3 regions of the Pantoea osteomyelitidis genome follow, and region 1 is predicted to be linked to each of the others. Evidence: predicted binding sites of a transcription regulator. Region 1 holds the regulator's gene; each other region holds the start of a gene.
The links. Region 1 encodes LexA, which represses DNA repair genes until DNA is damaged. Its sites were predicted from a motif close to TNCTGTATGTACATACAGNA; they were not measured.
Positions count from the first base shown of each region.

Region 2: ABU178_RS18050 (YebG family protein) is a predicted target of LexA. The motif match lies at 2,707-2,726, and genes of this name have one in related genera.
Region 3: ABU178_RS09250 (metal-dependent hydrolase) is a predicted target of LexA. The motif match lies at 7,458-7,477, and genes of this name have one in related genera.

Region 1 is NZ_JBGFSN010000003.1:27,661-38,325, forward strand. Features, by position in the region: gene ABU178_RS02375 (UTRA domain-containing protein) at 1-553, shown strand, start outside; gene psiE (phosphate-starvation-inducible protein PsiE) at 661-1,071, shown strand; gene ubiC (chorismate lyase) at 1,166-1,678, shown strand; gene ubiA (4-hydroxybenzoate octaprenyltransferase) at 1,710-2,576, shown strand; gene plsB (glycerol-3-phosphate 1-O-acyltransferase PlsB) at 2,635-5,058, opposite strand; gene ABU178_RS02400 (diacylglycerol kinase) at 5,187-5,555, shown strand; gene lexA (transcriptional repressor LexA) at 5,662-6,276, shown strand; gene dinF (MATE family efflux transporter DinF) at 6,388-7,710, shown strand; gene ABU178_RS02415 (CsbD family protein) at 7,928-8,140, shown strand; gene zur (zinc uptake transcriptional repressor Zur) at 8,212-8,733, opposite strand; gene ABU178_RS02425 (conjugal transfer protein TraF) at 9,194-10,441, shown strand; gene ABU178_RS02430 (LysR substrate-binding domain-containing protein) at 10,560-10,665, opposite strand, start outside.
Region 2 is NZ_JBGFSN010000010.1:53,908-64,572, reverse strand. Features, by position in the region: gene ABU178_RS18065 (LacI family DNA-binding transcriptional regulator) at 29-1,045, shown strand; gene ABU178_RS18060 (sugar phosphate isomerase/epimerase family protein) at 1,066-1,893, shown strand; gene ABU178_RS18055 (heme-degrading domain-containing protein) at 2,049-2,522, opposite strand; gene ABU178_RS18050 (YebG family protein) at 2,740-3,072, shown strand; gene ABU178_RS18045 (haloacid dehalogenase type II) at 3,175-3,858, opposite strand; gene ABU178_RS18040 (hypothetical protein) at 4,192-4,494, shown strand; partial or broken gene ABU178_RS18035 (N-acetyltransferase) at 4,582-4,719, shown strand; gene ABU178_RS18030 (OprD family outer membrane porin) at 5,144-6,415, shown strand; gene idnO (gluconate 5-dehydrogenase) at 6,652-7,416, shown strand; gene ABU178_RS18020 (sugar phosphate isomerase/epimerase family protein) at 7,615-8,556, opposite strand; gene ABU178_RS18015 (Gfo/Idh/MocA family protein) at 8,567-9,745, opposite strand; gene ABU178_RS18010 (diguanylate cyclase) at 10,480-10,665, shown strand, end outside.
Region 3 is NZ_JBGFSN010000004.1:875,391-886,055, forward strand. Features, by position in the region: gene nadE (ammonia-dependent NAD(+) synthetase) at 1-291, opposite strand, end outside; gene ABU178_RS09225 (multidrug effflux MFS transporter) at 407-1,597, opposite strand; gene osmE (osmotically-inducible lipoprotein OsmE) at 1,888-2,223, shown strand; gene ABU178_RS09235 (DUF6515 family protein) at 2,284-2,655, opposite strand; gene katE (catalase HPII) at 2,828-5,095, opposite strand; gene ABU178_RS09245 (L-cystine transporter) at 5,291-6,682, opposite strand; gene ABU178_RS09250 (metal-dependent hydrolase) at 6,848-7,438, opposite strand; gene kduD (2-dehydro-3-deoxy-D-gluconate 5-dehydrogenase KduD) at 7,586-8,347, opposite strand; gene kduI (5-dehydro-4-deoxy-D-glucuronate isomerase) at 8,363-9,199, opposite strand; gene hxpB (hexitol phosphatase HxpB) at 9,379-10,047, opposite strand; gene ABU178_RS09270 (YniB family protein) at 10,211-10,665, shown strand, end outside.

The DNA of each region.
Region 1 (10,665 bases):
CCAGCTGGAAGCGCAGGGGAAAATTTACCGTGAGCTGCGTCGCGGCTGGTTTATCGCGCCGCCGCGTCTGGTCTATAACCCATTACACCACAGCCATTTTCACGCTATGGCGGCAGAGCAGGGACGCGTTGCCCGCACAGAGGTGCTGGCGGCGCATGAAGTGTTGGTCACTGGCCGTCAGGCAAAAGATTTGTTGCTGCCGCCGGGATCGCGCGCGTACTGCATCAAACGGCTGCGCAGCATTGATGGCCGCGTCGTGCTCTATGTTGAGCACTATCTAAACCCCGCCTGGTTTCCCGGCCTGCTGGATGAGGATTTAACGCGCTCGCTGACCGATCTCTACGACCAGCGCTACGGCATCCGCTACGGCGGCGCGCGCTTCACCATTGTGCCTGGCCCGCTGCCCGATTTCGCTGCGCCAGCGCTGAAGGTGGCAACCGGTATGCCCGGTTTGCTGATTACCCGCATTAACCGCGATCAGCACAGGCGGGTTATCGACTGTGACTGCGAATACTGGCGCTACGATGCGCTTTGTGTCGATGTCGAGGTCTAACCTCAGTCTGCTGCTCCGCTGTCCTGCTCTGTCTCAAGGCTTATATTGTGATTCATGTCTCACTCCCGCATGATGGCTCCAGCAATATTTACATTTTGAGGCGAGACATGAACGCGAAAACAACCACGGGACGGCATATTGCCACCGTGCTGCAATGGGTGCTGAACCTGGGGCTGCTGATGCTGGCGGTGATCCTGGTAATATTCCTCAGTAAAGAGACTATCCATCTGGCTAATGTGCTGCTGAACAGCGGTGAGCAGGCCTCTTCCTATCTGCTGATCGACGGGATTGTGATCTATTTTCTCTATTTTGAATTCATTGCGCTGATCGTGAAATATTTCCAGTCGGGCTACCATTTCCCGCTGCGCTATTTTGTCTATATCGGCATTACGGCAATTATTCGCCTGATTATTGTCGATCACAAAAATCCCTTCGATACCCTCTGCTATTCCGTGGCGATCTTTATGCTGGTGGTGACGCTCTGGCTGGCCAACAGTAACCGGCTGAAACGGGAGTAGTTGTGCGGTTCGATAGCGCTGGCAGATAGCGGGCAGGTGTTCTGCCCGCGCCTCTGCGTTACACTATGGCATCTGTTTTGACCGGAGAGGCCAAATGTCGCAAGACGCGCTCACCCTGTTACGTCAACTTCACTGGTTGCCGCCTTCCTCGCCCGCGCTGAACGCACCGTTGCTGGACTGGCTGATGGAAGAGGATTCCATGACCCGGCGCTTTGAGCGCCACTGTCAGCGGGTGTCGGTGGAGCCGGTGCGTGAAACCTTTATCCACGCCTCGGATATTCCTGAAGAGTCCGCGCTGCTGCCTGAAGATACGCGTTTCTGGCTGCGGGAAATTATTCTGTATGGCGACGGCGAACCCTGGCTGGCTGGCCGCACGCTGGTGCCGGAAAGCACCCTGAACGGGCCGGAGGCGTTGCTGCAGCAGTTGGGCACCCGTCCGCTGGGCCGCTATCTTTTTTCCTCTTCGACCCTGAGCCGTGATTTTATCGAGCCTGGTCGTGTTGAACAGCTCTGGGGGCGTCGTTCACGGCTGCGGTTGTCAGGAAAACCGCTGCTGCTGACCGAACTTTTTTTACCGGCTTCGCCGCTCTACCGCAGTTCGATGTGAGGAAGTGAAAATCGTGCAAAATAGCTTACAGATGAGCAAGTTTCAGGCTTACAGCCGCCTGATGCGCATTGATAAACCCATTGGGACTTTGCTGTTGATGTGGCCGACGCTCTGGGCGTTGTGGCTGGCCGATATGGCGGTGCCGCCGCTGTCGGTGCTGTTGGTTTTTGTGCTGGGCGTGATAGTGATGCGCGCCGCTGGCTGCGTGATCAATGATTTCGCCGATCGCAAAGTGGATGGTCATGTTAAGCGCACCCAGGGACGGCCGTTGCCGAGCGGCGCCGTGAGTGAAAAAGAGGCCAAACTGCTGTTTGTCGGGTTAGCGCTCGCCGCTTTCCTGCTGGTGCTGACAATGAATCGGATGACGATTTTGTTGTCGGTGGTGGGGCTGGCGCTTGCCTGGGTCTATCCCTTTATGAAGCGCTACACCCATCTCCCGCAGGTAGTGCTGGGCGCCGCCTTTGGCTGGGCAATTCCGATGGCCTGGTCGGCGGTCAGCGAGACGCTGCCGCTGGTCTGTTGGCTGGTGTTTATCGCCAATCTCTGCTGGACGGTGGCGTACGATACGCAATACGCGATGGTTGATCGCGATGACGATGTGAAAATCGGCGTGAAATCGACGGCCATTCTGTTTGGTCGTTTCGACAAGCTGATGATTGGACTGCTGCAGCTGGCCACCTTAGGGTTGATGGCGCTGGTGGGAATGCTGCTTCAGCTGAACGGCGCGTTTTACCTGTCGCTGCTGGTGGTGGCTGTGCTGTTTGTCTGGCAACAAAAGCTGATTGCTCAGCGGGAGCGTGATGCCTGCTTCCGGGGCTTCCTGAATAACAACTACGTTGGCCTGGTGCTGTTTATCGGCGTCGCGCTGAATACCCAGCCTTTTATCGATCTGCTGTAAAACAAACAGGGCGACCATCTGGTCGCCCTGTTATTACGTCACGCAATGCGAAGCGCATTTATTCGTGCGCGACCGCGCTCTCAATGGTCAAGCGCACATCGCTGGTTACCAGCTCCGCCAGCATCTCCCAGGTGCCTTGGGTGCGCACCACGTCCGCATCGCCGGTATCGCTGATATAGCCTTCGTCGCGCAGCGTTAACACCAGCGTGGTGAACACCGCTTTATCAAAGAACTCCGGCGCGTTGATGCCGTGCAGCACCGACAGGCGTTGAGCCAGCGTGCGGCTCTCTTTTTCCAGCGTGCCGCGATTAATTGTGGGTTTGGCGCTAAGAATAGAGAAGGTGATGGCATAGCGCTGCAGGGTTTCGCGAATACCGGCAGCAAGCAGCTGCAGGGTGCGATAGCGCGCAGCCGTGAATTTCAGCATGCCATCCTGGCGAGTAAGCAGTCCCTGTCGCGCCAGCTCAGCGCTCAGCGCTTCAAGCAGCGCAGGCAGCTCCGTATTATCCCAGCGCAGAAAGAGTTCGCTTTTCAGCATCGGATAGATCAGGCTCACTTGACGCAGCAGTTCCGCGTCGCTGATTTCACGATGCTGCTGCACGATGGCGGCGATCAGCGACGGCATGACCAGCATATGATGAATATTGTTGCGATAGTAGGTCATCAGCACCGCCTGCTCGCGCGGCAGAATGATGATATCGCCAATATTATCCTGCTCGGTTTCAAACTTGTTCATGCTCATCGCATGGTCAAGCAGCGCCTGTGCGGAAAGATCCGGGACAGTCGCATCCGGCGAGTAAGGGACGTTACGCAGCAGCTGGGTGTAGCATTCCAGCTGTTCAACTAGCTGTTCACGGGTCAATGAGCGCTGACGTGACGCCAGCAAGGCGGTTACGCACAGGTTCATGGCATTGGCCGCGCCAGCTTCATTGATGCGCACCATCAGACGCTGGGCGATATCGTTAACGGTAGGCGTCAGCCAGCCCGGACGCTGCGGCTCAATCGGATCGATCGCGTCGCGCCATTCCGGTACCCGTTTGTTCAGATAGTTCACCAGCGGCAGCGGTTCGCCAAAGTTAACGTAGCCCTGGCCGAGATTACGCAGCTTGCGCAGGCCGCGCACCATCTGCATAAAGCCTTCTTTCTCTTTCGCCGCGCCGCGCAGCTCTTTGGCGTACGTGCCCACTTCCATCACATGCTCGTAGCCGATATAGATCGGCACCAACGTAATCGGGCGATTGCCGCCACGCAGCATCGCCTGCAGCGTCATCGCCAGCGTACCGGTCTTCGGGTCGAGCAGGCGACCGGTGCGCGAGCGTCCGCCCTCGACAAAATATTCCACCGAGTAGCCACGGCTGAACAGTTCGCCCAGATATTCACGAAACACGGTCGCGTAGAGCTTGTTGCCCTTAAAGGTACGGCGGATAAAGAAGGCGCCCAGGCGACGGAAAATCGGACCGGCGGGCCAGAAGTTAAGATTAATGCCGGCAGCGATATGCGGCGGCACCAGCCCCTGATGATAGAGCACATAGGAGAGCAGCAGATAATCCATATGGCTGCGGTGGCAGGGAACATACACGATCTCATGTCCATCCTGCGCCAGCTGGCGCACACGTTCTCCGCCGTTGACATTAATGCCCTGATAGAGACGGCTCCAGAGCCAGCCCATCACGCGATCGGTCACGCGGATCGCCTCATAGGAGAAGTCAGCCGCCACTTCTTCCATCATCTCAACGGCATTTTGCTGCGCCTTTTCATGAGAGATCTTTTTGCTGCGCGCTTCATCCTCCACCGCCTTTTCAATCGCCTTTGACTGCAACAGCTTATTGAAAAGATCCTGGCGCGCCGGCAGGCTCGGGCCAATCGCCGCCAGACGCTGGCGGGCGAAGTGAATACGCGCCACGCGCGCCAGCTTTTGAGCGATCGATTGGTCGGTGCCGTGTTCCGTCGCCATACGACGCAGGGAGACGGTAGGCGAGAAACGCACAAAGCTGTCGCGCCCGAGCCAGAGAATGGCGAAGAATTTTTGCAGGCCGTTCAGCATGCGCAAATGCGGCGTCGGCTCGCCCTGAACTTCGCGACCCGGCGCACGGCCAAACATCATCGAGACCGGCAGCATCTGCACGTCCAGCTGCGGGTTGCTGCGATGCAGATCGAGATACTCGTGAAAAATTTTCACCGATTCCAGATTCGGCACGAAATAGGGAAAAAGGCGCGGCCCGTCATGAATAAAAACATGACGCGGCAACAGTGCGCCGTCTATTTCCAGCGGCTCCAGCGGATCGGGCAGATGGTGCTTAATACATTGAGCACGCAGCGCCAGCAGATCGGCTTTGGAATCGTAGGGCAATACATACATAACAGGCCGGGTCGAATCCAGTCCGAGTTCGGAAACGGGATCGGCGGGAATGGCCTTACTTTTCACCAAAATAGAGAGTGGTAAATTGAGCAATTTGTAATAAAGTTTACGCCAACCTGACATAGACAACATGAAGCCTCTTGTTAGCAAAGCGCCGCAAGCATACCAGAAAGCGCAGCGAAGATCTGTGGGGGCGCCAAAAGCACACCGCTCCGACATTGACGTCAAACCATTCAAAGGGTTCCCATATTATGGCAAATAACGTTACCGGCTTGACGCGAATCATAAATGCCGCCGGTTATTCATGGAAGGGCCTGCGCGCCGCCTGGCAGCATGAGGCGGCATTTCGTCAGGAGGTTCTCGCAGCGATCGTGGCCATCGTTATCGCCTGCTGGATCGACGTAGACGTTATCTCCCGCGTGTTGATGATCGGCGCCGTGGTGCTGGTCGTCATCGTGGAGATTCTCAACAGCGCCATCGAAGCAGTGGTCGACCGTATCGGCCAGGAGCGTCATCCCCTTGCCGGTCAGGCGAAAGATATGGGTTCCGCCGCCGTGTTGCTGAGTATTTTACTGGCGCTTTTTGTCTGGATCACGCTGCTCTGGACGCATTTGCGATAGGCTTTCCGGAATTGGCTAAACCGCTGCTTTTTCCCTCTGTTTCGGTTTTCATTTCACCAATACCTGTATATACTCACAGCGACTGTATAAACAACCAGGGGGCGGGATGAAAGCATTAACCAGCAGGCAGCAGCAGGTCTATGACCTGATTCGCGACCATATTAACCAGACGGGCATGCCGCCGACACGCGCGGAAATCGCTTCGCAGCTGGGCTTTCGCTCACCTAACGCAGCTGAAGAGCATCTTAAAGCGCTGGCGCGTAAGGGCGTAATTGAGATTGTCTCAGGGGCTTCGCGCGGGATTCGTCTCCTGATGGAAGAAGAGCCGAGCGCAGGACTGCCGTTGATTGGCCGCGTCGCCGCCGGTGAGCCGCTGCTGGCGCAGGAGCACATCGAAGGTCACTATCACGTTGATCCTAACCTGTTTAAACCCAATGCGGATTTCCTGCTGCGCGTCAGCGGGATGTCGATGAAAGATATCGGCATTATGGATGGCGATCTGCTCGCGGTACATAAAACTCAGGATGTACGCAACGGGCAGGTAGTGGTTGCGCGCATTGATGATGAAGTCACGGTAAAACGCTGGAAAAAACAGGGATCGATCGTGCAGCTGTTGCCGGAAAACAATGAATTCCAGCCTATCGTGGTCGACACGCGTCAGCAGTCGTTGACGATTGAAGGCCTGGCGGTGGGTATCGTTCGCAACGGCGAATGGTTCTAAGCGCATTTTCTGTACCGATGCGGAATAACCCGCATTCCGCATCGGTCATCTGCTTTAACGCTGTCACGATAAAATAAACAGGCGCAAGCGGCCTGAGGCATGGATTTGCTGATGCGTTTTTTCTCTTCTACTGACAGAAATTTGTGGCGGCTGGCGCTGCCTATGATCCTTTCCAATATCACCGTTCCGCTGCTTGGTCTGGTAGATACTGCCGTTATTGGTCATCTCAATAGCCCGGTTTATCTCGGCGGCGTTGCGGTTGGCGCTACGGCGACCAGCTTCCTGTTTATGCTGCTGCTGTTCCTGCGTATGAGCACCACGGGCCTGACGGCACAGGCCTTTGGCGCTGGCGACAAGGCCGCCCTGGCGCGTGCCCTGATACAACCCCTGATAATCGCTTTAGCCGCCGGCCTGGTTTTCATTTTGCTGCGCGGTCCCCTGAGCGAGTTAGCCACCCGCATCGTTGGCGGCGACGGCCAGGTGCTGCAACAGGCTAAAATCTTCATTCATATTCGCTGGCTCAGCGCACCCGCCACGCTCGCGAATCTGGTGATTCTCGGCTGGCTGCTCGGTGTGCAGTATGCGCGCGCGCCGGTGCTGCTGCTGATTGTAGGTAACCTGGTCAATATCGTGCTGGATATCTGGCTGGTATTAGGTCTGCATCAGGGAGTGGCCGGCGCGGCGGCGGCCACGGCGCTCGCGGAATATGTCACCCTGGCGGTGGGGCTGCTGTTAGTCTGGCGCGTGCTGAAGCTGCGGGGAATTGATGGCGCGCTGCTGAAGCAGAGCTGGCGCGGCGATTTTAATCGCCTGCTGCGCCTGAATCGCGACATCATGCTGCGCTCTTTGCTGCTTCAGCTCTGCTTTGCTTCCCTGACGATTTTGGGCGCGCGTATCGGCCCGCAGGTCGTGGCGGTAAATGCCGTTTTGCTGATGTTCCTTACCTTTACCGCCTATGCGCTTGATGGTTTCGCCTATGCGGTAGAAGCTTTTTCCGGAGAGGCCTGGGGGGCGCAGGATGGCAGCCAGCTGCTTCGGGTCTGGCATGCCGCCTGTCGTCAGGCAGGTCTGGTTGCGCTGGTCTTCGCGCTGTTTTATGCCCTGAGCGGTGAATGGATCGTCTCGCTGTTGACCTCGCTCGACTCTCTGCGTGAAATGGCGGATCGCTTTCTGATCTGGCAGGTCATTATGCCGCTGGCGGGCGTCTGGTGTTATTTACTGGATGGCATGTTTATCGGCGCCACGCGCGGTCGTGAAATGCGTAATGGTATGGCGATTGCCGCGCTGGGTTATGGTTTAACGCTGTTCACGTTACCCTGGCTGGGTAATCACGGCTTATGGCTGGCCTTGATGGTTTTCCTGCTGCTGCGGGGCGTCACGCTCTGGGCTATCTGGCGCAGGCACTGGCGGCAAAATACCTGGTTCGCGCGGTAATATAGCTATCACTGATAAAGCCTCTGTAAGCTGGCGGGCAACAGGATTTTCAATTTGCCCGCTCCGTCACCTGTTACGGAAAAATCTGTAAATCTCCGCATACCTCTGAATGGCTACTATAATTATCTTACAAAGTCGCTGATTGGCAGTGCTTTATATTGCCTTTTCTTGTTGCAGAGGCAAAAGATAATTAACGAAGGACGACGTGGAGGCTGTTATGAACAGAGACGAAACGGGTGGTAACTGGAAGCAGTTCAAAGGAAAAGTGAAAGAAAAATGGGGCAAGCTGACCGATGATGATATGACCATCATTGAAGGTAAACGCGATCAGCTTGTCGGCAAAATTCAGGAGCGTTATGGGTATGCTAAGGATGAAGCGGAAAAAGAAGTTAGCAGCTGGGAAACCCAGAACAAAGATCATCGTTGGTAATGCTGCTTGCTGTTAACTACCTCGTACCTGCCCACTGGACATGATGTCCGAATGGCACAAGGATGTGCCCGTTATCCCTTCCTGCTACGTTTCTTGTTTTCAGCGTGATGATCGTGTTCGCAGTTTTCCGGATGCGTACAGGCTTCAACCTCAGCACAATTCTGACACAGCCCATGCGCCTCAATGACGCTATGACGTAAGACAAATCCTGCCTGCTGCGCCAGGTTTGCAATGCTGTTTTCTACTCCTCCGGCATGATTTTCATCTACTGCTGCACACCGATCGCAAATCAGCATGATCGAGGTATGCGGCGGCTCTTCAAAATGATGACAAATGACATAGCTGTTATTGGATTCCACGCGATGAATAAAGCCCTGCTCAAGCAAGAAATCGAGCGCGCGGTAAACGGTTGGGGGCTTGGCTTGCGGCTCGCTGACGCGCAGGCGATCCAGCAGATCGTAAGCGCTGATAGCGCCTGACAGCTCAGCCATCAGGCGCAACACCTCAGCGCGTTGTGATGTTAGCCGCACGCCGCGTTGCAGACAGAGCTTTTCTGCCTGGGACATGATTTGATCGGGAATCAGGGTCGTCATGTGCGTTCTCCGCTGTGCGTGAGATGTTATTTTATCACACAAATTTTTCTTGTGCTGGTGCCGTACGGATATAATAAAAATTATATAATTATTTGATTTTCAAGGATTAATTTATTAAGTCCACTGGCTGCGCTCGTACGTAGAAAATTCTGTCTAAAGTGCACCTGAAAGAGCGAAACGGCAACTTGTCTTATCTTGCTGATTTTGCGTTGCATCCCACCGTTTTACCGTTTATGGTTCACGCAGGCTTAAGTAATTTCTGGCGCTAATTCTGTTACTTGCGCCGTTTTGAACAATAACAATGCCGTTTGGTACAAAAAACGTCCAATCCTGCAAACAGCCATGCTGTTTACTTTGAATTCACAGCAATAACGCGCTGATTTTACCTTCATGATGTGATCAGCAATTTATTACCGTCGTTGATATTCCAAAGACTCATTCCTAAGGTGATGGCAGGCTCATGGTGAAAAATTTTCCTTTACGTCGTACGTTTAGTTATTCTTTTGTAATTAATACGCTCTTTCTCTCTTCTTCTGCGCTGGCTGCGGGTACCTGGTACGATGCCCGTAATGATGCGATGGGGGGAACCGGTGTCGCCTCTTCCACCTACGGCTCTGCGGTGCTGGCAAACCCGGCGCTGATGACCAAAGCGAAACCGGATGACACCGTCAGCATTATCTTTCCTTCAGCTGGCGTTCAGATTACCGATAAAGACAAATTAATCGACAAGGTAGACGACATCACCGATACCGTTGATCGCTACGAAGATGTTCTTGATAACCTTACCTTCTCTGATTATCTGCAGGGCGCTCCGCAATTACGCGCCGTTGCCGGTGATATGGCGGGGCGTCTGCGTGACTTACGCGGTAACGAAGCGCATGGCAATGCGGCAGTGGCGCTGGCGGTCACGGTTCCCAACGACGTGCTGCCCTTTGCCTTTGTTACCAAAGCCTACGGTACGGTAGAGGTGCGCGCCAACGTGGCTCAGGGCGATATTGATTATTTACAGAGCATTGCAGACGGGGCTTTACCCGCGCCAGGCGATCAAAATCTCCTGCGCTCTTCGGCCAATGGGCTGGCGGCGCTGGTGACTGATTACGGCATTGCGGTTGCTCATGAGTTCAATATTGCCGGGCATCCGGTTTCTGTTGGCGTCACGCCCAAACTTCAGAAAACCTGGCTCTATAACTACACCGCCAGCATCTACAACTATGACAAGAGCGATTTTAACGAAAGCCGCTATCGCAACACCAATACCGGTTTCAACCTTGATGCCGGTCTGGCGACCGATTTTGCGGAAAACTGGACCTTTGGCCTGACGGGACAAAACCTGATTTCACGCGATATCGATACCAAAGAGGTCAATGGCTATCGCGACACTTATCAGATCCGACCGCTGGTCACCACCGGCATCGCCTGGAATAAGGGTCCGTTTACCGCCACTGCCGACGTTGATCTGACCGAAACAAAACGCTTCAAATCGCAGGATGAGAGTCAATATGCGGCGATAGGGGGAGAATATCGGGTATTGGATTGGCTGCAGCTGCGCGCCGGTTATCGCGCCGATATGAAATCAACGGATGAAAATGTCTTCACCGCCGGTTTTGGCCTGTCGCCTTTCGGCAATCGGGTACATCTGGATCTCGCCGGCAGCGTAGGGGATGACAATACCTGGGGAGCAATGGCTCAGCTGGGCTTCAATTTTTAATTGTCCCTGTTCACAGCGAGAGGAAACTTTCCTTCGCTCTGATGTGAATCTTCTCACATAACGGCAACGGCATTGCGCCGCTGCCGTTTTCTTTTCCAGCCTGAAAATGTGATCGCCATCAGCGCAGCTGGGCCAGATTAAGCTGTTCCAGCAGCCAGTTTTTGAAGATATCTAACGCGTAGTGTTGATGTTGATGACGTGGAAAAACCAGATAGTGGCCGATG
Region 2 (10,665 bases), on a different contig from region 1:
AAGTGAGTTAACAGACGATGCAAGGACAATGACCACAAAAGAGCAGCAGACAAAATTACGTAAGGCCACGGCGAATGATGTGGCGAAGCAGGCAGGCGTTTCTAAATGGACGGTATCGCGCGCCTTTATTCCGGGCGCATCGATTTCCGGACGCGCACGCGAAAAGGTGCTGGCCGCCGCGCAAAGCCTGGGATACCGGCCTAACCTGCTGGCACGTAGCCTGTCGCAGAAGCGCACGCATATCATTGGCGTAGTGATTGATGAGCTGAAAAATCCCCATTCGGCAATGATGCTGGATGAAGTGACGCAGCAGTTACAGGCACGCGGCAAGATGGCGCTGCTGCTGAATATCACGGCGGGCGATAACTACAAAGCGGTGCTGGCAATGGCCGATCAGCTGCAGGTAGATGGCATTCTTTTTCTCGGCACGTTACTAAGTGATGAACTGATCGCCGTCGCGCAGGATCTCCATCATATCCCGCTGGTACAGGTGTGCCGTAATTCCAGTGATACGGATATTGATGTAGTTAACGTTGATGGTTATCAGGCGGGCAAAACCATCGCCGCGTTGCTGCTGGAACAGGGATTTCAACGCTTCGGTTATATGAAAGGCCCGGATACCCCATCGAACCACCTGTTGCGCAGCGAGGGTTTTCAGGACGGCCTGATGGCGCAGCAGATCCCGCTGACGCTGCAACTCACGGCTGGCAGCTATGACCGTCAGGCGGGTTACCGAACAATGGCGCGCTATCTCGCCAATAGTGCGCCGCAAGCGCGTGTTGAGGCGATATTTTGTGAAAATGACATTCTGGCTATCGGCGCGCTGGAGGCGTTGCGGGAAGCGCACGTGAGCGGGATAGGAATAGTGGGTTTCGATGATATTGATGAAGCCAGCGCTCCCGCCTGGCAGCTGACCAGCTATAGCCAACGTATCGACAGGCTGATTACCGAGGCGTTGAACCGCCTCATTGAAGGAAAAGCCAGCGACGCTGGCGCATGGTCTCAGGGGGAACTACGCATCAGGCGCTCTCACCTGAAAAGATAATAGTGTTGCAAGGAGGAAAGATGAAGTTGTCATTACATGGCGTATCAGTCTGGCACAGCAATGTCGTTACGCAGTTGCGCATTGCCCACGAAACAGGATTTGACGGCGTTGAGCTGCTGCCGGAACATCTGTTTCGCTACCTCGACAATGGCGGCAGCTTTGCGGCGCTTCGGCAGCTGATGGAGAAATATCAGGTTAAGATCACCTGTATCAACGCGCTGAAACCCATTGGCCGCCATGAAGCTGCTGAGCGAGCCGCACTGATGCAGGAAGCGGAAAAAATCTGCCATGCAGCGGTTGAGTTGGGTTGCCCGGTCGTGCAAATCATGGCGCTGACTGAACTCGATCACCTCAGTGAAGAGGCGCGTAATCGCATTCTGCTGGAGAACATCTGCGCCATTGCCGATATTGGCAAACCGTTGGGCCTCAAGTTCCAGATTGAGGTAGTTGCCTTTACCGCTTTTAACTCTTTACAGCAGGCGTTGGACCTTATCCGCCAGAGTGGTAAAGATAACGTCGGCGTGGTGATTGACTTCTGGCATCTGCACGCGAGCGGCAGAACGCAACCGGAAGAGGTTGCTGCGATGGATAAGCGTTTGATTTATGGCGTGCATTTTTGCGACGGACGAGCCGCGCATCCCGGCGAAGCCTGGGACGAGCAGGTACAGCGCAACTATGCGCCAGGCGAAGGCGACGTGGATATCCCGGCCTGGGTCAAAGCGGTAAAAGCTACCGGCTATGATGGCGTCTGGTCGCCTGAGTTGCTTAGCCCACGTAACTGGGAGCACGATCTCCGGGATACTGCGCGCGACAGTTACGAAAGTATGAAAAGCGAAATTATGGCATAAAGCCGCCATCGCACGCGATAAAGTAATGTCCTCAGACCCGTTGCCTACGGCAACGGGTCTGAGGACACAAACTTGCCTTGCGCATCAATGATCCGTTCGCCTTGAGATCTTTCCCCACCGCCGCAATTTTATTGCCGCGTATCATGCTTCCCCCGTTATGAAGCGGCGCTTTGCAGTTGCTGAATCGCCCACAGCGCCAACGCATGATCTTCTGACGAAGGCAGACCACTGACGCTTGCCGCGCCAATGATACAGCCTGATTCATTCAGCAGCGGGAAAGCGCCGCCGTGGTCGCAATATTCCGCCTGATTAATCCAGGGCTGCGCCGCCATCCGCTCACCCTTTTGTTGATTAATCACTTCAAGGTAGAGAGAGGAGTGGCTACAGCGCAAAACGCTGTTGCGTTTGCGCTTTATCCATTCAAGGTTTTCTGCACTGGAACCGGGCAGCGCCGCGATAAAAAGCACTTGTCCGAAAGCATAAACCTCAAGAGCAACCGGCGCGCTGAGCGCCATAGCACGAGTATGCATATGCAGACCCAGCTGCCAGGCTTGTCGGAAATCAAAATGGGCGAGGCGGCTATCCGCTTCTTGCTGTAATAGCAGGTCAGCGGAAAGGGGAGAGGGCATGACAGGCTCCTTAAATGAAATTAATTTTTCATTTAAGATAGTAGTAAAATAAATATTACGCTCAGGCTTTTATCCTGTCTGGCCGGGAAAGAAATCTGATAATAAGCGTAACCGTTTTGCCCGAGCTGAAGCAGAAGCAAAAAGAAATGGCGAAGAGTACTATAAAAAAAATCCCGGAGTGATATACTGTATATAATTACAGTATAGGAGGTGAATGATGGCTGTTGAAACAAAATTTGTTGTCGTCAGAAAAGGTGAAGAGAAAATGACATTTGCCAGCAAGAAAGAGGCGGACGCCTACGACAAAATGCTCGACATGGCAGAAGCGTTCACCGACTGGCTGTTACAAAGCGAGCTGCAGATGGATGAAGTTCAGGCGGAAAACTTCGGTCTCTATCTGGCTGAGCAGAAAGATGCCGTGCAGCATATTCTGCGTACCAGCAAACTGCCTGACGCAAGCAGCGAACAGCCTGCGCTGGAGAATGCCGATAAGGCAGAGTCTGAAGAGACGAGCAGCGGCAAAAAAATCAGAGCGGTGAAAGCAGCCTGATCGCCTTGTGATCTGAATCGTGACGAGACGCCGTAAGCGGGAAACTGCTTACGGCGTTTTCTTATCTGCCCTGTTTAACATTATCTTTGCCGGGCGAGCGGATTACGGCGCGTAATGAGCAATCAGCTGTGCAGCGATCTCCGTCAGGTTTTTGCCGATAAAGGTCGGCTGTGGCCCCACCGGCAGCACGGCATTGTTTGGACGCAGAATCAAAGCCGCATCCCAGCCCGCCGCTCTGGCGCCAACGATATCCCAGCTGTGACAGGCGATCAGGCAGAAGCCCTGCGGGTTATCGTCAACCTGTGACTCTACGTCGCGGTAGGTTTTCAGCGCCGGTTTGAACGCTTTCGAGCGATCGTCAACGCTGAGCGCCTTTTCGAAAACGTGCACGATACCGGCATTTTCCAGCTGAGCATTTTGCGTTGCTGAAGCATTATTGGTCAGGGTAAACATTCGGAATCCCTGCTGCTGTAAGCAGGTCAACGCTTCGCTTACTTCCGGGTGCAGCGGCAGCGATTTCATTAAACGCTGAAGCCGCTCAATATCTGCCTCCGTCACCGGCACGTCAGCGATATCAGCCTGCATTTTCAGCGTGGCGGCTCCCAGCTCGCCAAACGGCAGATAGTGATCGATCAGAGATAGCGACTGAGAATAGAGAATCGTCTGTGCAAACCATTCCCGCATCGCCTGGGGCGAACCCAATGTTTCGGCAAAAAAGGGCGTTAACGCCTCGATATCCAGTAGGGTTTCGTTAACGTCAAAAACTAAGGCGGGAAGCGTTTTCATCAAGAGCTCCTGAAAGCAAGGGGTTTACAGCTATTGATTTTAGAGCAAACCGGCAGGGCTGGCGTTTTTGTCGGAAACGGGAGGCGCATCCGGGCGTACAGGCAGGAATCTGCCATGCTATGCGAAATCTTATCGGAGAGAGACGATGTATGACGATATGGTGTTAATCGCCGGAGCAGGTCCGACCGGGATCTGGTTAACACCACTGATAAAGCCTTTAGCCTGATTAGCGCTAAAAACAGCGTCGCGGGCGTGTTCCGCACGCGCTTATTTCCTGTTTTCGCCGGTACCCTTTATCACTCTTCTACGTTGCAACAGGGATTGTTTCGCATCATGTCGCAAATCCGCCTGAACTACCGGCGCTCGCCGCTCTGTGAGGGCAAGGCAGGGGAAATTTGTGGCGGGGACCGGCTGCCGTGGATAAAAATTCAGAATGGGAATAATTACGATTCTTTGAAACAGATGCGCTGGCAGTTGCATCTTTACGGCGAAGCCACGCCCGAATTATACCGCTGGTGCGCTGAAGCTAATCTTCCACTTTCCATTTTCAGCTGGACAGCCAGTCATCGTCAGCAGTATCAGCAAGATAATGACCGGTGCCAGGAGGCCGCACAGGTTCACGATATTGTGATTTGAGGTCTGCCAGCACAGCATCCAGCGCCCGAAGATTTCCATGGATATCTGCAATTATCGCAAGCTTCATGCTACTTTTTTAAGCTATTCGTGGGAAGTGGCGCAACAATTTTGACAACAGAAATTTGCAGCGGCGCAGTGATGGGTGCAGGTAGTGTGGTTACAACGCCTGTGCTGGTGAAAGGAGTGTATGCAGGGAATCCCGCCAGGCTTTTGAGAAGGCTTTAAGCATTATCTTTACAAACGCCTGTCTACACGCATGTTCAACTTATGCCATCAACATCTGCTTATCGCTCGTAGCAGTCGTCAAACATCTCGCGAACATGATAACTTAGCCACTCTATCATAATGCGCATAATATGCATTATGTTAAATAATAATGCGAGAACGCCCCGCCGGGATTGAGCGGAATAATACCTGCCAGATAGTTTTAACAGGTAGTTATTCTACTGACCAATAATCGAAACTACCCGATATGTATTTCTCTCTGCCTCGTTACGTTTTCACCATTCTGAATAAATTTCGCATTATTCGATAAATTCTTTTTCGGTTCCCTGTCAAAAAAATGCTAAGTTGTGCGCCCTCAGGCGTCAGTAGCGCCTGATATCCGCGTACTTTCTAAACAATTTTAAAAATAACAGGTTAACACAACGTGAATAAAGCACTGCCATTAGCGGTATTTGCAGCTCTTTCTGCAAATTCTGCCTTCGCCAGTTCCGGGCTGGAAAACAATGGATTTATTGAGGACAGTCATCTTAATGTCCTGCTCCGCAATGCGTATATCGACCGTGACTATAAAGCGGATGGCGTGCGCGATCGTGATGAGTGGGGACAAGCCGTTATCGCTACCTATACTTCCGGCTTTACCCAAGGCCCGGTAGGATTTGGCGTGGACGCAATTGGCCAGTACGCTGTGCGTCTGGATGGCGGCCGTGGACGCAGTGGCGCGGGCGGTATCGACTTTTTTGCTCAGGATAATGATGGACGTGCCCGGTCCGATTTAGCCAAATTTGGCGCAACGGCAAAAATGCGTTTTTCCAATACCGTTCTGAGTTACGGCACGCAGCGTCCTGTCCTGCCAATTCTTTACGCTGATGATTCACGTCTGCTGAATGAAACCTTTACCGGTTTTATGTTGGATTCAAAAGAGATCGACGGACTTGATGTCAGCGCCGGTTATTTTACCGCTGAGCAGCAGAAAAGTGACGACAGCCATGACACCGGACTAAACAGTCTGAGTTTCGCTGGCGCCAGCTATCAGTTTAACGATCGGTTCAGTGGCGCTTTTTACGCGTCAAACGTCCAGGACGTATTAAACAAACAATATCTGGGAATGAAATACCAGCAGCCCGTTGCAGGCGATCAAACCTTCGCGCTGGACTTTAATGGTTATAACTCCCGCCTCGATCAGGAATACGCTGAAAGTCAGGCCACCGGCCGCAGCAACACCATCTGGAGCCTTGCCGCCAGCTACGTGTGGGATATCCACACCTTTAAGCTCGCTTATCAGCAGAGCAGCGGCAGTACGGGTTACCATTATGGCGGCTACCGCAATCAGGGCGGTATTGGCGACGGCGGCAACACCATCTGGCTGGCGAACTCCTACTGGTCAGACTTTAACGGTGAAGATGAGCGCTCCTGGCAGCTGGCTTATTCCGTCGATCTCGGCGGCGTAATGCTTCCCGGCCTGAGCTATGACGTCGCTTATGTGCGTGGCGATAACATCAAAACCTCAGCCACCAGCAATGGTCATGAACATGAATTCTTTAACCAGATTCAGTACAAAGTTCAGGATGGCCTGGCCAAAGATTTAAGACTGAAACTGCGTTATTCCGTTCTGCGCGTCTCTTCGGATGCGGCTGATTACAATGTCGGTGGTAATGAAATCCGCGTCTACGTTGAATATCCTTTCGGTCTTTTTTAAAAAGATTATTGATTCACGTTCGGCAGTAAATAGAAATCTCTGATGTAAACCGTGGCGGATGCGTCCGCCACGGTTTAATACCCCCACTCTGCCATTGCGATTTTTCCCCTGCTAAAAACAGTTGCGCCGTTTAGTTTCTGCCAGGCCATCCGGCTTAAAGTGATCTCCATCACTGTTTTGTAAACGGTAAAACCGTGAGATAGAGGTTACGCATAACAAAACAGGGCAGAATTGAGATGAACGACCTTTTTAACTTGCATAACAAACGGATATTAGTGACCGGCGCCGCTCAGGGCATCGGTTTTATTATGGCTCGCGGTCTGGCGCAACAGGGTGCAGAGATCATCATCAACGGCACCAACGCAGAGCGGGCAGAAAAGGCCGCGATACAATTACGCGACGAGGGTTTCAAAGCCCATATTTCCCTGTTTGATGTCGCAAATGCCGGCACGGTGGAGCAGGCAATCGAGGATATTGAAAATAACATCGGCCCGATTGATGTGTTATTCAACAACGCAGGCATTCAGCGCCGACATCCCTTTGTCGAATTTCCGCTTAATGAATGGAACGACATTATCGCCACCAACCAGACCGGCGTCTTTATCGTTTCGCAATGCGTGGCGAGAAAAATGATCGCGCGCAGGCAGGGTAAAATCGTCAATATCTGTTCAATGCAGAGTGAATTAGGCCGGGATACCATTACACCTTATGCTGCCGCAAAAGGCGCCGTGAAAATGTTAACGCGCGGCATGTGCGTAGAGCTGGCGCGCCATAATATTCAGGTTAACGGCATCGCGCCCGGCTATTTCCGCACGCCGATGACGCAGGCGCTAGTGGACAACAAAGAATTTTCCGACTGGTTATGCAAACGCACGCCAGCCGCGCGCTGGGGCAATCCTGAAGAGTTGGTGGGCGCAGCGGTATTCCTGTCGTCGAAAGCCTCTGATTTCGTTAACGGCCACCTGCTGTTCGTTGATGGCGGCATGCTGGCGGCTGTATAACAGGCAATAACGTCGTGCGATGGGCATATCGGGCAGCATACCGGTTATTCGCGTAGATGGTGGATTGATTGGTTCCGTTTAAGTATTAACCTGCTAACGGAGAGCTGTGTAATTCAGCTCTCCGCGTCAGGGAAAACGGCGCGACCCGCTATCACCTTATCAAATCCGATGAGAGCAGCCTGCGCCGCTGTGATTCTGTTACTGGCTGAGAGTTTGCTGTAGCGCAGCCACTGACGACGCGATACCTGCTTCCACCGACATGGTTAAATCCTCCATCTCAAGCGATACCCAATCGTTGTAGCCCATCATGCGTACCACAGAGAAAAATTCTTTCCACCATTGCAGATCCTGACCGCAGCCCACTGCCACATAGTTCCAGGCCCGATGCGCCGTATCCTCCACCGGTCGGGTCTCCAGGCGTCCGTTGATCTCCACCAGCCCGCGCTCCAGCCGCACATCTTTACCATGCACATGGTGGATAGCCGGACCAAGCGCACGCGCAGCGGCGATGGGATCCGCCCCCATCCAGATAAGATGACTGGGGTCGAGGTTCAGGCCGACCATTGGCCCGACGGCTTCACGCAGACGGAACAGGGTATCGGGATTCCACACCAGCATTGAGCTGAAGTTCTCCAGCGCAAATTTTTCCACGCCGCACGCCTGAGCGCGATGAACAAGCTGTTGCCAGTAAGGAATGGCAACATCGTTCCACTGATAGTCGAGACAGTTTTTCAGCGAGGGAGGCCAGCTGACGGTATAGGTAATCCAGTTTGGAATGGTGTCCCCCGGGCTGGCTGGCGGAAGGCCGCTCATCATGACGATCTTCTTCACCCCAAGCAGGCCGGCAAGCTGCAAGGTTTTATCAGTATCGCGCTTGTGACGCTGCCCCAGCTCACCGGGATCGAGGGGATTGCCGGAGACGTTCAATGCCGCAATCTCCATCCCACGACTCTCCAGCGCCTGTAACAGCCCCTGCCGTTTCGCTGCGCTGCCCAGCAGCTCATCAGTTTGCAGATGGGGAGCGGAAGACCAGCCGCCGGTGGTCATTTCCACGCCGCGCACGCCCAGTTCGAGCAATTTATCCAGCATTGCTTCAAATGGCAGGTTTCCCAGGCTGTCGGTACAGAAGGAAAGTTTCATGCGCTTCTCCTTATTCGTAGGTCACCCAAGTCGCGCCGTTGTCGGCGGAACGGACACAGTTTTCAATCCAGCGCACACCCTCAAGCCCGGCGTTGATATCAGGATAAATCAAGGTTTCCAGCGTTTGCCGATCGCCTCGCTGACTGGCGCTGATGGCAATGGCGAATTTCAGGTAGATATTGGCCCAGGATTCCGCCAGTCCCTCGGTATGCAGCGCTCCCAGCCTTTCATCCGCCAGCGCGCTTTCATCAAGGTACGGCATACCATGATGAAGGATCTGGTTGGGCTGCCCCTGCACTTCATATTTCAATTCACCGGGATTGTAATCGCTCCATTCCAGACTGGCCCTGGAACCAATGACGCGAATGCTCTGGCTGTCCATCGAACCGGCATTAATGGATGAGGCCCACATGCGGCCCACGGCCCCGCCCTGATAATGCATCAGCACCATGGCGTTATCTTCCAGCGGCGCGCGGGACGGGATAAAGCTCTGCCTGTCGCAAAGCAGCGTTTTGATCGGCAAATCGGGCAATACCAGCTGCGAGATATAAAAGGTGTGGGTAGCGATATCGCCTAAAACAAAAGAAGGTCCGGCGATTTTCGGATCAACACGCCACTTTTGCGCCTCACTGAATTTGTCAGCGCTTTCGTTCGCGCTGAAGCCGTGGGTGTACTGCAGTTCAACCATGCGCACTTCGCCGATATCGCCTTTTGCGATCATGGCGCGCATTTGCATCAGCAAAGGATGACCGGAAAAACCGTAGGTCACGCCGACGATCAATCCTTTCTGCTCCGCCAGCGCTTTGATTTCCCGCGCTTCGGCTGTGGTGAAAAACAGCGGCTTTTCACAGATCACATGAATTCCCGCCGTGAGGGCTGCGCGGGTGATTTCATAATGGGTGCCATTAGGAGTTGCGACGGTGACCACCTCGACGCCGTCCTCCCTTTTCGCCTCCTCCTCCAGCAGCTGCTGATAGTTGTCATAGCAGCGCGCCGGCGCCAGACCCAGGTTAACGCCAAACTGCCGTCCCCGAACCGCATCAATATCAAATGCGCTGGCGACCAGCTGAAAAGCTGTGTTATCACGCAGCGCGCCTGAGCGGTGTTTATAACCGACCTGACTGAGGCTGCCGCCGCCAATTATTGCCCAGCGTAAGGGCCGTGGAATTTTTCTTTCACCATTTAACATATTCACTCCTTGTAAGGGTTGCGTTTGCACCCGAGTGCAAAAAAGTGGACAGCGTTTTCAGAACATAAGATGCTTTAGCCAGCAAACAGCAATTTGCAACCGGGTGCAAAAAAGGAAATAAAAAAACCGTTATCAGAGGAAAACAGTTGGCTTATGCCGGAATGTCATTCATGGTGATAAATTAGTCAATCGGGAAAGAATCAAATCAAAGCGAGCGATCACAAAAAAAATCCATTTTGTCTCTGGCAGGCACCGCGTTTTATTTTGGCGGTTAAGTCTGAAGATAAACGTCTCTACTGCGCGTCAGACCAACAATGTAAAACATGGCTGAACAAAAAACCGGCAATAACGTGATTCAGATCACATATCAAAACTGAGACAATTCCATTTTAAGTTGGACTGCTAAACTGATTAGCAACATTACTGAATTCAAGGCTTCCTGATCTGTTGGCTGACAATCAGGAATAGCTGAAACCCTTTCCCTGGTGTTTTGCAAACTGCACCCCCCGGCTCATCCGGGGGTCTTTTTTTATCTGACGCTTATTTTTTGATTAAGCACTGTCGTTCCGGTGATATTTCAGGTCCAAAAAAATTTTGGCGGCCAAAACCGATAAGTTGCACTGCTGTTTGAGCTTTTCTGTCACAAAGCCTGGCGGCAATCTGATTAAAACCAATTCGGTTTATAACCCTTTATCGTTAGAATGCATTATCTAACCGCATAATAACCTTCATTCATGACCTATTACTCACCTGACGACAGTCATCTGAAGCTACGTTCCACACGGTTTATCCGTCGTATGTTTGTCATGAGGCAACTGGGAACCTTTTTATGTTTCAACCCGATTTTGTCGGTGCTGCTGGAGATGAAAAGCGGCGCTGAATTTTATGCTTTGCTCTTTGCCAACGCTTTCTTATGGCCT
Region 3 (10,665 bases), on a different contig from region 1:
CGCATCCTGACAATCCTGCTCATCCGCCTGTACGCCGTAAGGCAAACGCACGGCGATAAAGGTGTAATCCTGATTGCCGCTCTCTTCACGCAGTTCGCGGATTGCGGTTTGCGAAAGCTTACCGGCCAGCGTCGAGTCCTGACCGCCGCTGATGCCCAGTACCAGGGTTTTCAGCGCCGGATTACTTTTCAGGTAGGATTTCAGAAAGTCAACGCTGGTGCGGATCTCTTCCTGTACGTCGATATTGGGTTTAACGCCAAGGGCTTCAATGATTTCCTGCTGCAGTGACATGAACCTCTCCTTAAATCAGTGGCCTGACGGCACGGTGCGAATCCTTTAAAGCTAACGCGCATCACGCGAAACAACAAGGTGGAGCCACTGTTGTTTCGCATTATATGATGCAAAATCAGGCGTTTTTTGGTTTTTTCGCCAGCAGCAGGAAGGTTGCAATCGCCAGCATAAAGCAGCCAAAGATGGTGGCGGTCATGCTCAGCACCGAGGTACCGCCGATGCCGGTCACCGGCACGCTGACGGCGCCCAGGGTAAACATGGTAACGCCAATCACCGCTGAGGCGCTACCGGCACGATGGCCCTGGCTCTGCATCGCCAGCGAAGAGGCGGTAGTGGCGATGACGCCGTTGCTGGCGATGGTAAAGAAAAGCGTGACCAGCACCAGCGGCAGCGGCGCGCCGCTGATGCCCGCCAGTAACAGACAGGTGGAGGCGCAAAAGGCCAGCGTCAGGCCGCCCTTCAGCACGCGGTATTCGCCCCAGAGCGGGCAAAGGCGGGCGCTGGTTTGCGAAGCGATAATCAGCCCGATGCCGTTAGCGGCAAAACAGAAGCTGAACGCCTGCGGCGACAGGCCGTAGATCTGTTGCAGCACAAACGGCGAGGCGCCGATATAGGCGAACATGCCGGACATCATAAAGCCCTGCGTCAGGCAGAAGCCCATAAAGGGGCGATGGCGGATCACCTGACCCAGTGCCGCCCAGGCGGAGAAGATCGATCCCTGACTGCGACGTTCCGGCGCCAGGGTTTCATGCAACTTCCAGCGCGCCAGGAAAATCAGCAGCATGGCGATGATCGCCAGCACCAGGAAAATGCCGCGCCAGTTCAGGAAGGTCATCAGCAGGCCCCCCAGCACCGGCGCGCCAATGGGCGCGAGACCGTTAACCAGCATCAGCAGGGCGAAAAAACGCGTCAGCTCGTGACCGGAATACATATCGCGCGCCACGGCGCGGGAGAGCACCGCGCCGCCTGCACCGGCGAGGCCTTCAAACAGACGCGCCAGCAGCAGCTGATGAATATCTTTCGCCAGCGCGCAGCCGATTGACGCGATACAAAGCAGCACCAGCGACAGCAGCATCGGACGAAGCCGGCCAAATTTGTCGCTCATCGGGCCGAACAGCAGCTGGCCGGCGCCCAGCCCCAACAGTCCCGCCGTCAGGCTGAGCTGTGCGGTAGCGGTTTCGGTATGCAGATCGCGCGCCAGTTCCGGCAGAGCGGGTAAATAAAGATCGATACAAAGCGGCCCGAGCGCGGCAAGCAGCCCGAGCGTGATGGCGTAAACCAGCCGGTTAGCATGTGCAGGTGTCATGTGTCCTCTTTCCTGACTAAATCGTGAATGAATCATTGCTGAAGGGTTTAAAGCGTGGCCGCTGACGCTTTCTGCGGCGTCAGTCGACGAAAGGCGGCATCGCCTTTGAACTGAGAGTTTTAACTGCGTTTATTCTCGCGGGCGATTATACGGAGGCGAACGATAGCTAACAGCTTTTTTTACCAAAAATTAACGCATCCGCGCAGCCGGCAATGGAGCCATAAACTTGATAAATCTGGATTTATGTTCCAGGCTTAGTTTCACACGGACAATACATGAGGAATAACAAGATGAATAAAGTGATGGGATGTGTTGCTGCTGCCTTGACCCTGGCTGCGCTGTCTGGTTGTACGGCTTATGATCGTGCGGAAAGTTATGTTTCTAAGCCGGTGGTAAAAGATGTGAAAAAAGGCATGACGCGTGAGCAGGTACGTCAGATTGCGGGCCAGCCTTCCACGGAAATTACCATGGTACACGCGCGCGGTACCTGCCAGACTTATGTACTGGGTGAGCGCGACGGTAAAATGCAGACCTACTTTGTCAGCTACAGCGATACCGGCCGCGTAATGAATTACGGCTTCCAGAGCTGTAAAGATTACGATACCGATCCGCAGGTAAATCAGTAATCCTCGTCAGAACAGTAAACGGCCAGTCGTAGCGACTGGCCGTTTTTATTTGCGCGCCCCTTACAGACCGTTAGGACGCGGCACTTCGGTATAATCGCCATCAATCTGGCGCTGATAGTAGTGACCATCCTGCACGTAATAACGCTTGCCGTTAAAATCCAGCACACGCATTTCGCGCGCGGGTTCTGCTGCGGGCGGCTCTACCACCACATAGTTGTCACCCTGGCGCTGATAGTAGTTGCCGTTCAGCATATAGTAGGTTAATCCCCCAATCAGCACCCCGACGGCTGCGTCAGGCAGAAAGCGCAGCGGCCCGCCGCCGCCGCCGCCCCAGTGACCGTGCGGGCCGGGACCCCAGCCGCCCGGATGAGCGAAAGCGATAGCTGGCGTAATCAGGGTTAACGCCAGCAGAGAGGCGATAACTTTTTTCATGGATTGTTCTCCTGCAGTGACTCTGAGCAGGATTCGCCTTTATCAGAAAAAACTCAAGCAGAATAACTGCGATTTTTCCGCCGTTTACCATGCTTAACGCTTTCTTAACGAAGCCGCCATGATAAGGGAAAATTGTGGAGAAGCGGGGCGCCTCGGCGCCCCGGTTTCAGGCTTAAGCGGGCACGCTTTGCGCCTTCTGGCTGCGGGACCAGATGCGATGCGCGGCGAGCGCGGTAATGAATTCGCTCATCAAAACCCCTTCCGCTTTTACATCATCCACCACGCCTTCTTCTTTCTCATCATCAGCAAGGCCAAACTGTGATTTGAAACGGCGCGCATCGCCGCTCAGTCCGATGACTTTCAGATGCTTATAGGCTTCCAGCAGGTAATAGCGCGCGTCGCCGTTAAGCAGCAGCGCGTCGATATTGCCGTCCGGTACGATCACCGCATCAACGGTGACCGAGGGCAGTCCGGTAAAGGTCGCATCAATCTGAATGTCAGAGCCGTCATCGGCGCGTACCTGACCCATATGGGCGGCGATCAGTTTACCATGCACCCCGTGGGCCTTGAGTTCCTGCAACACCGCCAGCACGTCAGCCGCCTTTACGCCATCGCTGATCAATAGCGCCACCTGGCGACCTTTGATATTGCCGCTCGGCACGGCATAGAGGCTCAGGCTGGGATCCTTTTTCAGCCCGTTGACATCTTTTGGCGGGGCGATATGCATCAGCTCATCGGGCAGCTCGATACCCAGGTTCTCCGCTACCGCATGGGCCAGCGAGACGTCAATATGCGCCAGATGATCAAGCACACGCTCGCGGATATAGGCGCGGCCTACTTTGCTCAGCTCGAAAGAGAAGGCAGCGATGATGTGCTGCTGCTCCACCGGCGTCTGGCTCAACCAGAACAGGCGCGGCTGCGAATAATATTCGCCAAACGACGGGCTACGATCGCGCACCTTGTGGCCTTCAATGCGCTCCTGGTAGCTTTCAAAGCCGCCACGATGGGGCGCGGGCGGCGTCTCACGCGGCCAGTTATCATTGATCGAATTGGGTTCGTAGTTGGCCGGGTTGGTATCGATCTCCATGCGATGCATGCCCTGGCGCTGAAAATTATGGTACGGGCAGACCGGACGGTTGATCGGGATTTCGTGGAAGTTTGGTCCGCCAAGACGGCTGATTTGGGTATCGGTGTAGGAGAAGAGGCGGCCCTGCAACAGCGGATCGTTGGTAAAGTCGAGACCGGGCACGATATGACCGGGGTGGAACGCGGACTGCTCGGTTTCGGCAAAGAAATTATCGGGATTGCGGTTCAGCACCATTTTGCCCACCAGCTCCACCGGCACCAGCTCTTCCGGGATCAGCTTAGTGGCATCCAACAGGTCGAAATCGAATTTGAACTCATCTTCTTCCGGGATCAGCTGTAGCCCCAGCTCATATTCCGGGTAATCGCCCGCCTCAATCGCTTCCCAGAGTTCGCGCCGATGGTAATCGCCGTCGCGCCCAATCAGTTTCTGTGACTCGTCCCAAATCAAAGAGGCTTTGCCCGCTACCGGCTTCCAGTGGAAGCGCACAAAGGTCGCTTTGCCGGCGGCGTTAATCAGACGGAAAGTATGAATGCCAAAGCCTTCCATGGTGCGATAGCTGCGCGGAATGCCGCGATCGGACATCGCCCAGATAACGTTATGCAAGGTTTCCGGCTGCAGCGAAACGTAATCCCAGAAGGTGTCGTGCGCCGTCGCGCCCTGCGGAATCTCATTGTGCGGTTCAGGTTTTACCGCATGAACAAAATCGGGGAATTTATGCGCGTCCTGAATAAAGAACACCGGCGTGTTGTTGCCGACCAGATCGAAAATGCCTTCTTCGGTGTAAAACTTGGTGGCGAAACCGCGAATATCGCGCACGGTATCGGCCGAGCCGGCGCCGCCCTGCACGGTGGAGAAGCGAACAAATACCGGGGTGATTTTTTGCGGATCGCGCAGGAAGTCCGCTTTGGTGATGTGGCTCATGTCACGATAGGGCTGAAAGTAACCGTGAGCGGCTGAGCCGCGCGCGTGCACGATGCGCTCAGGGATACGTTCATGGTCAAAGTGCGTGATCTTCTCACGCATGATGAAATCTTCCAGCAGCGTTGGCCCACGCGTACCGGCACGCAGCGAATTTTGGTCGTTGGCGATGCGCGTGCCCTGATTCGTGGTCAGCGGCGAATTTTCGTCACTGGTTTTGCGGTCGGCATCAAGCTGATCCAGCTTGGCATTACGGATATCGGGGGCTTTGATACTGCCGGGGGCGGTTGGCTGCTTGCCGGGGGCGCTGGGCTGCGGTTCAGGCTTATGCGAACCATCTTCCGGCGCCAGGGAATCGAGGCCGGGCTTCGCTGATTCTGGTCCCGTAGCCGGCGCCCTGTGGCTCAATTCCTTGTTATCGGTTTGTTTCGACATGGTGCGTTGCTCCCTTGTTCGGGTCGGGTTTTAGACTCCATTAACTATAGAACAGCGTCGCGCATACGCCCGATCAAAGCAGGGATAATGAGAAAATAGCCGGATAAAAACAACGGGATAAGTGAGGCGGCAGCGAGCAGATTCAGACGTAAAAAAGCAGGCATGTCACTGCCTGCTGGTGAGATTTAAACAGGCTTAACGGTGAGCCAGTTCGCTCTGCTCATTGTTTTCAAGCAGGCTTTTATCCGTCAGACCGAGCCAGCGGCTGGTCAGCGAGCCTGCCGTCATCGCACCGTTAACGTTTAGCGCGGTGCGGCCCATATCGATCAGGGGTTCGATGGAGATCAGCAGGGCGACCAGGGTCACTGGCAGTCCCATGGCTGGTAGCACAATCAGCGCGGCAAAGGTCGCGCCGCCGCCGACGCCCGCCACACCGGCGGAGCTCAGCGTGACGATACCCACCAGAGTAGCAATCCACAGCGGATCGAACGGATTAATGCCCAGGGTCGGCGCAACCATTACCGCCAGCATGGTGGGATAGAGTCCGGCACAGCCGTTTTGGCCGATAGTGGCACCAAAAGAGGCAGAGAAGCTGGCGATCGATTCCGGCACACCCAGGCGACGCGTCTGGGTTTCCACATTCAGCGGAATGCTCGCTGCGCTGGAGCGGCTGGTAAAGGCAAACGTGATCACCGGCCAGACCTTGCGGAAGAAACGCTGTGGGCTAATGCCATTGATCGCGAGCAGAAGAGCATGTACGCCAAACATGATCGCGAGACCAAGATAGGAGGCAACGACGAAGCTGCCCAGCTTGACGATATCTTGCAGGTTCGATCCGGCGACCACTTTGGTCATCAGCGCCAGCACGCCATAAGGGGTAAGCTTCATCACCAGGCGCACCAGCTTCATGACCCAGGATTGCAAGGTCTCGATCGCCAGCAGTACGCGCTGTCCTTTCTCGCGATCGTCCTTCAGCAGCTGCAATGCCGCCACGCCCAGGAAGGCGGCGAAAATCACCACGCTGATAATCGAGGTTGGATTTGCCCCGGTGAGATCGGCAAAAGGGTTTTTCGGCACAAAGGAGAGCAGCAGCTGCGGCACGGTGAGATCGGCCACTTTGCCCACGTAGTTGCTTTGAATCGCGTTCAGGCGAGCGGTTTCCTGCGCGCCTTGCACCAGACCTTCGGCGCTCAGGCCAAACAGGCCGGTAACAAACACGCCGACCAGCGCCGCAATGGCGGTGGTGAAAAGCAGTACGCCGATCGTCAGCACGCTGATTTTACCCAGCGACGCGGCGTTGTGCAGACGCGCCACCGCACTGAGAATCGAGGCGAAAACCAGCGGCATGACGATCATCTGCAGCAGCTGTACATAGCCGTTGCCAACAATATTGAACCAGCCAATCGACTCTTTCACTACGGCGCTCTCTGCGCCATAGATAAACTGCAGCGCCAGACCAAAAAGCACGCCCAGCACCAGGCCGGTTAACACTTTTTTCGACAGGCTCCATGTAGTACGGCCGCTGCGGGATAACAGCAGCAGCAGCGCAACGAAAGCAACAATATTAAGAATGAGGGGAAAATTCATTCTGTCTCTCCAGAGGGGTTATTCCACGTCAGGCTGCGGTGCAGATGACATGGGGTTTTTCAGCTCTTTCCGAGCGTGACGGAATGGCGGCATGTTAACAGCCGGAAAAGGGCAGGCTTATATCCAAATGGAATGGCTTATAACTTATGTTGCTGATTTGCTTGTTTAATGTCCGATTTGCGCGTTTACTAACCGACTGACGCCGTTTTGCAGCGAATCAAACAGCTGAGCAGGCCAGCCGTTTGCACCAAAAGGTAGCGCGCCCGCCGGAAACCACAGGGCAAAGCCTACCAGCGCCATACATAGCACGCGCTCAAGCTGGTTGCCTTTCTGTGTTCTCAACAGCGGCAGGCGAAAGCGCCAGCGGCACGGCCAGAGCAAAGGCACGCCAGCGGGCGTGAGCATATCGGCGGCGATATGGCTCAGATAGCCCAGGGTCATTCCCTGTAAAACATCGGCAGGCACCGGCCAGCTGGCGGGCACGTTAATCTGAAACAGCCACACCCCTGCCGCCACTGCCAGTAAACTGTGGGTGAAGCCGCGATGGCCGAAGGCGCGTGCAATGGGATGGGAGAGCCATTTCAGCCGCTGGCCCAGTACTGATTTAGGATGATCGATATCAGGCAGCAGACAGGTCAGCAGCGTGGCGGGGATGAGATGCCACCAGTCAGCGTCAGCCAGCACCGGGGTTAAGTCGGCGCGCTTGGCAAAGATAGCGCTGGCAATGGCGAATATTACGTGGCCTTCGGCCGTCATGATAAAACCTGGCTGCAAAAACTGTCGATGCATCCAGTATAGGGATTTATCCAGTAAATGAGAATATGTGACGCTGTAACGAAGAATTAATTTTTGTGGAGAAAAAATAACATCGGACGCCCGTGGGACGCCCGTGATACAGGTAGTTTAGCGCGCCAGCCAGCCGCCATCCACCGCCAGCGTGTAACCATTAACATAATCAGAGGCGGATGAGGCGAGAAAAACGATCGGACCCATCATATCATCAGGATTTCCCCAGCGGCCTGCCGGGATACGTGCAAGGATCTCTTCGCTGCGCGACTCATCGTTACGTAACTGCTCGGTATTGTTGGTTGCCATGTAGCCCGGCGCAATGGCGTTAACATTAATGCCATATTTTGCCCACTCGTTGGCCATCAGGCGCGTCAGGCCCATTACCGCGCTCTTCGAGGCGGTATAAGAGGGAACGCGGATCCCGCCCTGGAAGGAGAGCATTGAGGCGATATTGATGATTTTGCCGCCGTTGCCCTGGCCAATAAACTGACGCGCCACCTGCTGAGAAAGAAAGAACAGAGTTTTGCTGTTGATATTCATCACATCATCCCAGTCCTGCTCGCTGAAGTTCAACGCATCTTCGCGGCGGATGATGCCGGCATTGTTGACCAGAATGTCGATTTGCCCGGCAGCGACTACCGCCTGCTCCACAATGCGCGCCGCCTGCGCGGAATCGGTCAGATCGGCCTGAATGGCATAAAAACGACGACCCAGCGCCTCGACGCGCTGCGCGGTTTCATCGGGATCGGCGCGGTTGACGCCGATGATGTCGCAACCCGCCTGCGCCAGACCGATCGCCATGCCCTGGCCCAGTCCCGTATTGCAGCCGGTCACCAGAGCGACTTTTCCTTCCAGATTAAATGCGTTCAGTATCATACCCTCTCCTCAGACTCAGCGTAATTCGCTGACCTTGACGTGATCCATGTCATCGAAAACCTGATTCTCGCCTGCCATGCCCCAGATAAAGGTATAGCGTTTGGTGCCGACGCCAGCGTGAATCGACCAGCTGGGGGAGATGACCGCCTGTTCGTTGTGCACCAGCAGATGGCGCGTCTCTTGCGGCTCGCCCATCATATGAAACACCGCGGTTTCCTCATCCATATCGAAATAGAAATAGACCTCCATGCGGCGTTCATGGGTATGGCAGGGCATGGTATTCCACAGGCTGCCTGGCTCCAGTTTCGTCAGCCCCATGGTGAGCTGGCAGGTGGGCAGTACGTCCGGCACGATAAATTTATTAATGGTGCGACGATTGGAGGTCGCCGGGTCGCCAAGAGTGGCAGGCGACGCCTCCTCCAGGGTGATTTTTTTATCAGGATAAGTGGTATGGGCTGGCGCGCTGTTGTAGTAAAACTTTGCCGGCTGTTCGGGGTTGGCGCTGCGAAACAGCACTGTCTGCGCCCCTTTGCCCACATACAGCGCCTCTTCATGACCGATTTCCCAGATTTTGCCATCCACATCGATCAGGCCAGGACCGCCGATGTTAATCACGCCCAGTTCCCGGCGCTCGAGGAAATAGCTGACGCCAAGCTGTTGGCCCACTTCGCTGCCGATGGAGACGCTTTGCTGCACCGGCATCACGCCGCCGATGATGATGCGGTCGATATGGCTGTAGGTCAGGGTGTAACTGTCAGCCTCAAAGATTTTTTCGATCAGGAATTCACGACGCAGGGCGGCGGTATCCAGTTGTCTGGCGTGTTCGCTATGAATGCTTTGACGGACGTCCATCTCAGACCTCTCTTGCAGAATGGGGAACAAATCACCCCTTGTCGGGTGCGTTGAGGCATCTTAGGCAGGACGGGACGTGAATTCAATAAAAATGAAACAGTGTTTTATTTGTTTTGCTGGCGCGATCAAACTTGTGGTCGGCAGGCAGGAAAACCCCGCTGCAGGCAGCGGGTCGGGGATCAGAGGCCGAGATGGGCAGCGGTAAGCTGTGCGAGCGAATCCAGCTTCACCTCCGCCAGCGCCCAGCGCGCGTCGTCACGGTATTCGGCGGCGGGCACCACGATGGAGCGCATGCGCGCCGCTTTGGTGGCGATCATACCGTTGAAAGAGTCTTCCAGCGTGACGCAGTTGAGCGGGTCAATATCCAGCTTTGCCGCCGCATCGAGATAAACCTGCGGGTGCGGCTTGCTGTATGGCAAAGCTTCGGCGGAGGCGAGGGCGGAAAAATAGCGGCGCAGATTAAACATCTCCAGCACGCGCTCCAGCATATGCAGCGGCGAGGCGGAGGCCAGCGCAATCTTCAGACCCTGCTGCTGACAGAGTTGCAGCGCCTGTTCCACGCCCGGTAAAATCGGACGCTTCTCTTCAACCAGCGCCAGCGCCCTGGCAATAATGCGATCCGTTACCTCCTGCTGGCTCGGGCCGCTCCAGGGCAGGGTTTCGTACCACATGCGCACCACCTGATCAATACGCAATCCCAGGGTATCCGGCAGCTCATTGCGGCGCGAAATATCGACCTTCAGAGCGGATAAAACATCCAGCTCAGCCTGATCCCAAAGCGGTTCAGAATCGATGAGCAATCCATCCATATCAAAAATGGCGGCAAGAACAGGGCGGTGATATGACATACAGCGGCTCCATGTGAAATTTGTCTTACCTTAACATGGAGGAAGGGGAACGGGCAGCGCTGGCAAACTGAGGCTATGATTTTACGCAGCCTGCTCTTTTTCAGGAAAAAAGTTGCCGGGGCAGGTAGAATTACAGCGAAACTTTTAAGGTCAAGGAGACACCATGACATACCAACAGGCTGGCCATATCGCCATCCTTAAGCGAGTGGCTGGCTGGGTGATTTTTATTCCGGCACTGCTGTCCACGATCATTTCACTGCTCAGCTTCATGTTCAAACACAGCGAGAAACAGCCGGGAATTAATGCGGTGATGCTCGATTTTGTCCATGTAATGATTGATATGATCCGCTTTAATACACCCTTTCTGGGGTTTTTCTGGCGCAATTCACCGGTACCGGAGTTTCACGGCCAGGCCAATATCGGTTTCTGGATTATCTATATTCTGATTTTTGTCGGACTGGCGCTCCAGGCGTCGGGCGCCCGCATGTGGCGCCAGTCGCGTCATATCAAAGAAGGCATTGAAGATCAGATGATTCTTGAACAGGCGAAAGGCAGTGAAGCACGCACCCGCCAGCATCTCGAAGAGAAGATCAAAGTGCCGCACCACACCATTTTCCT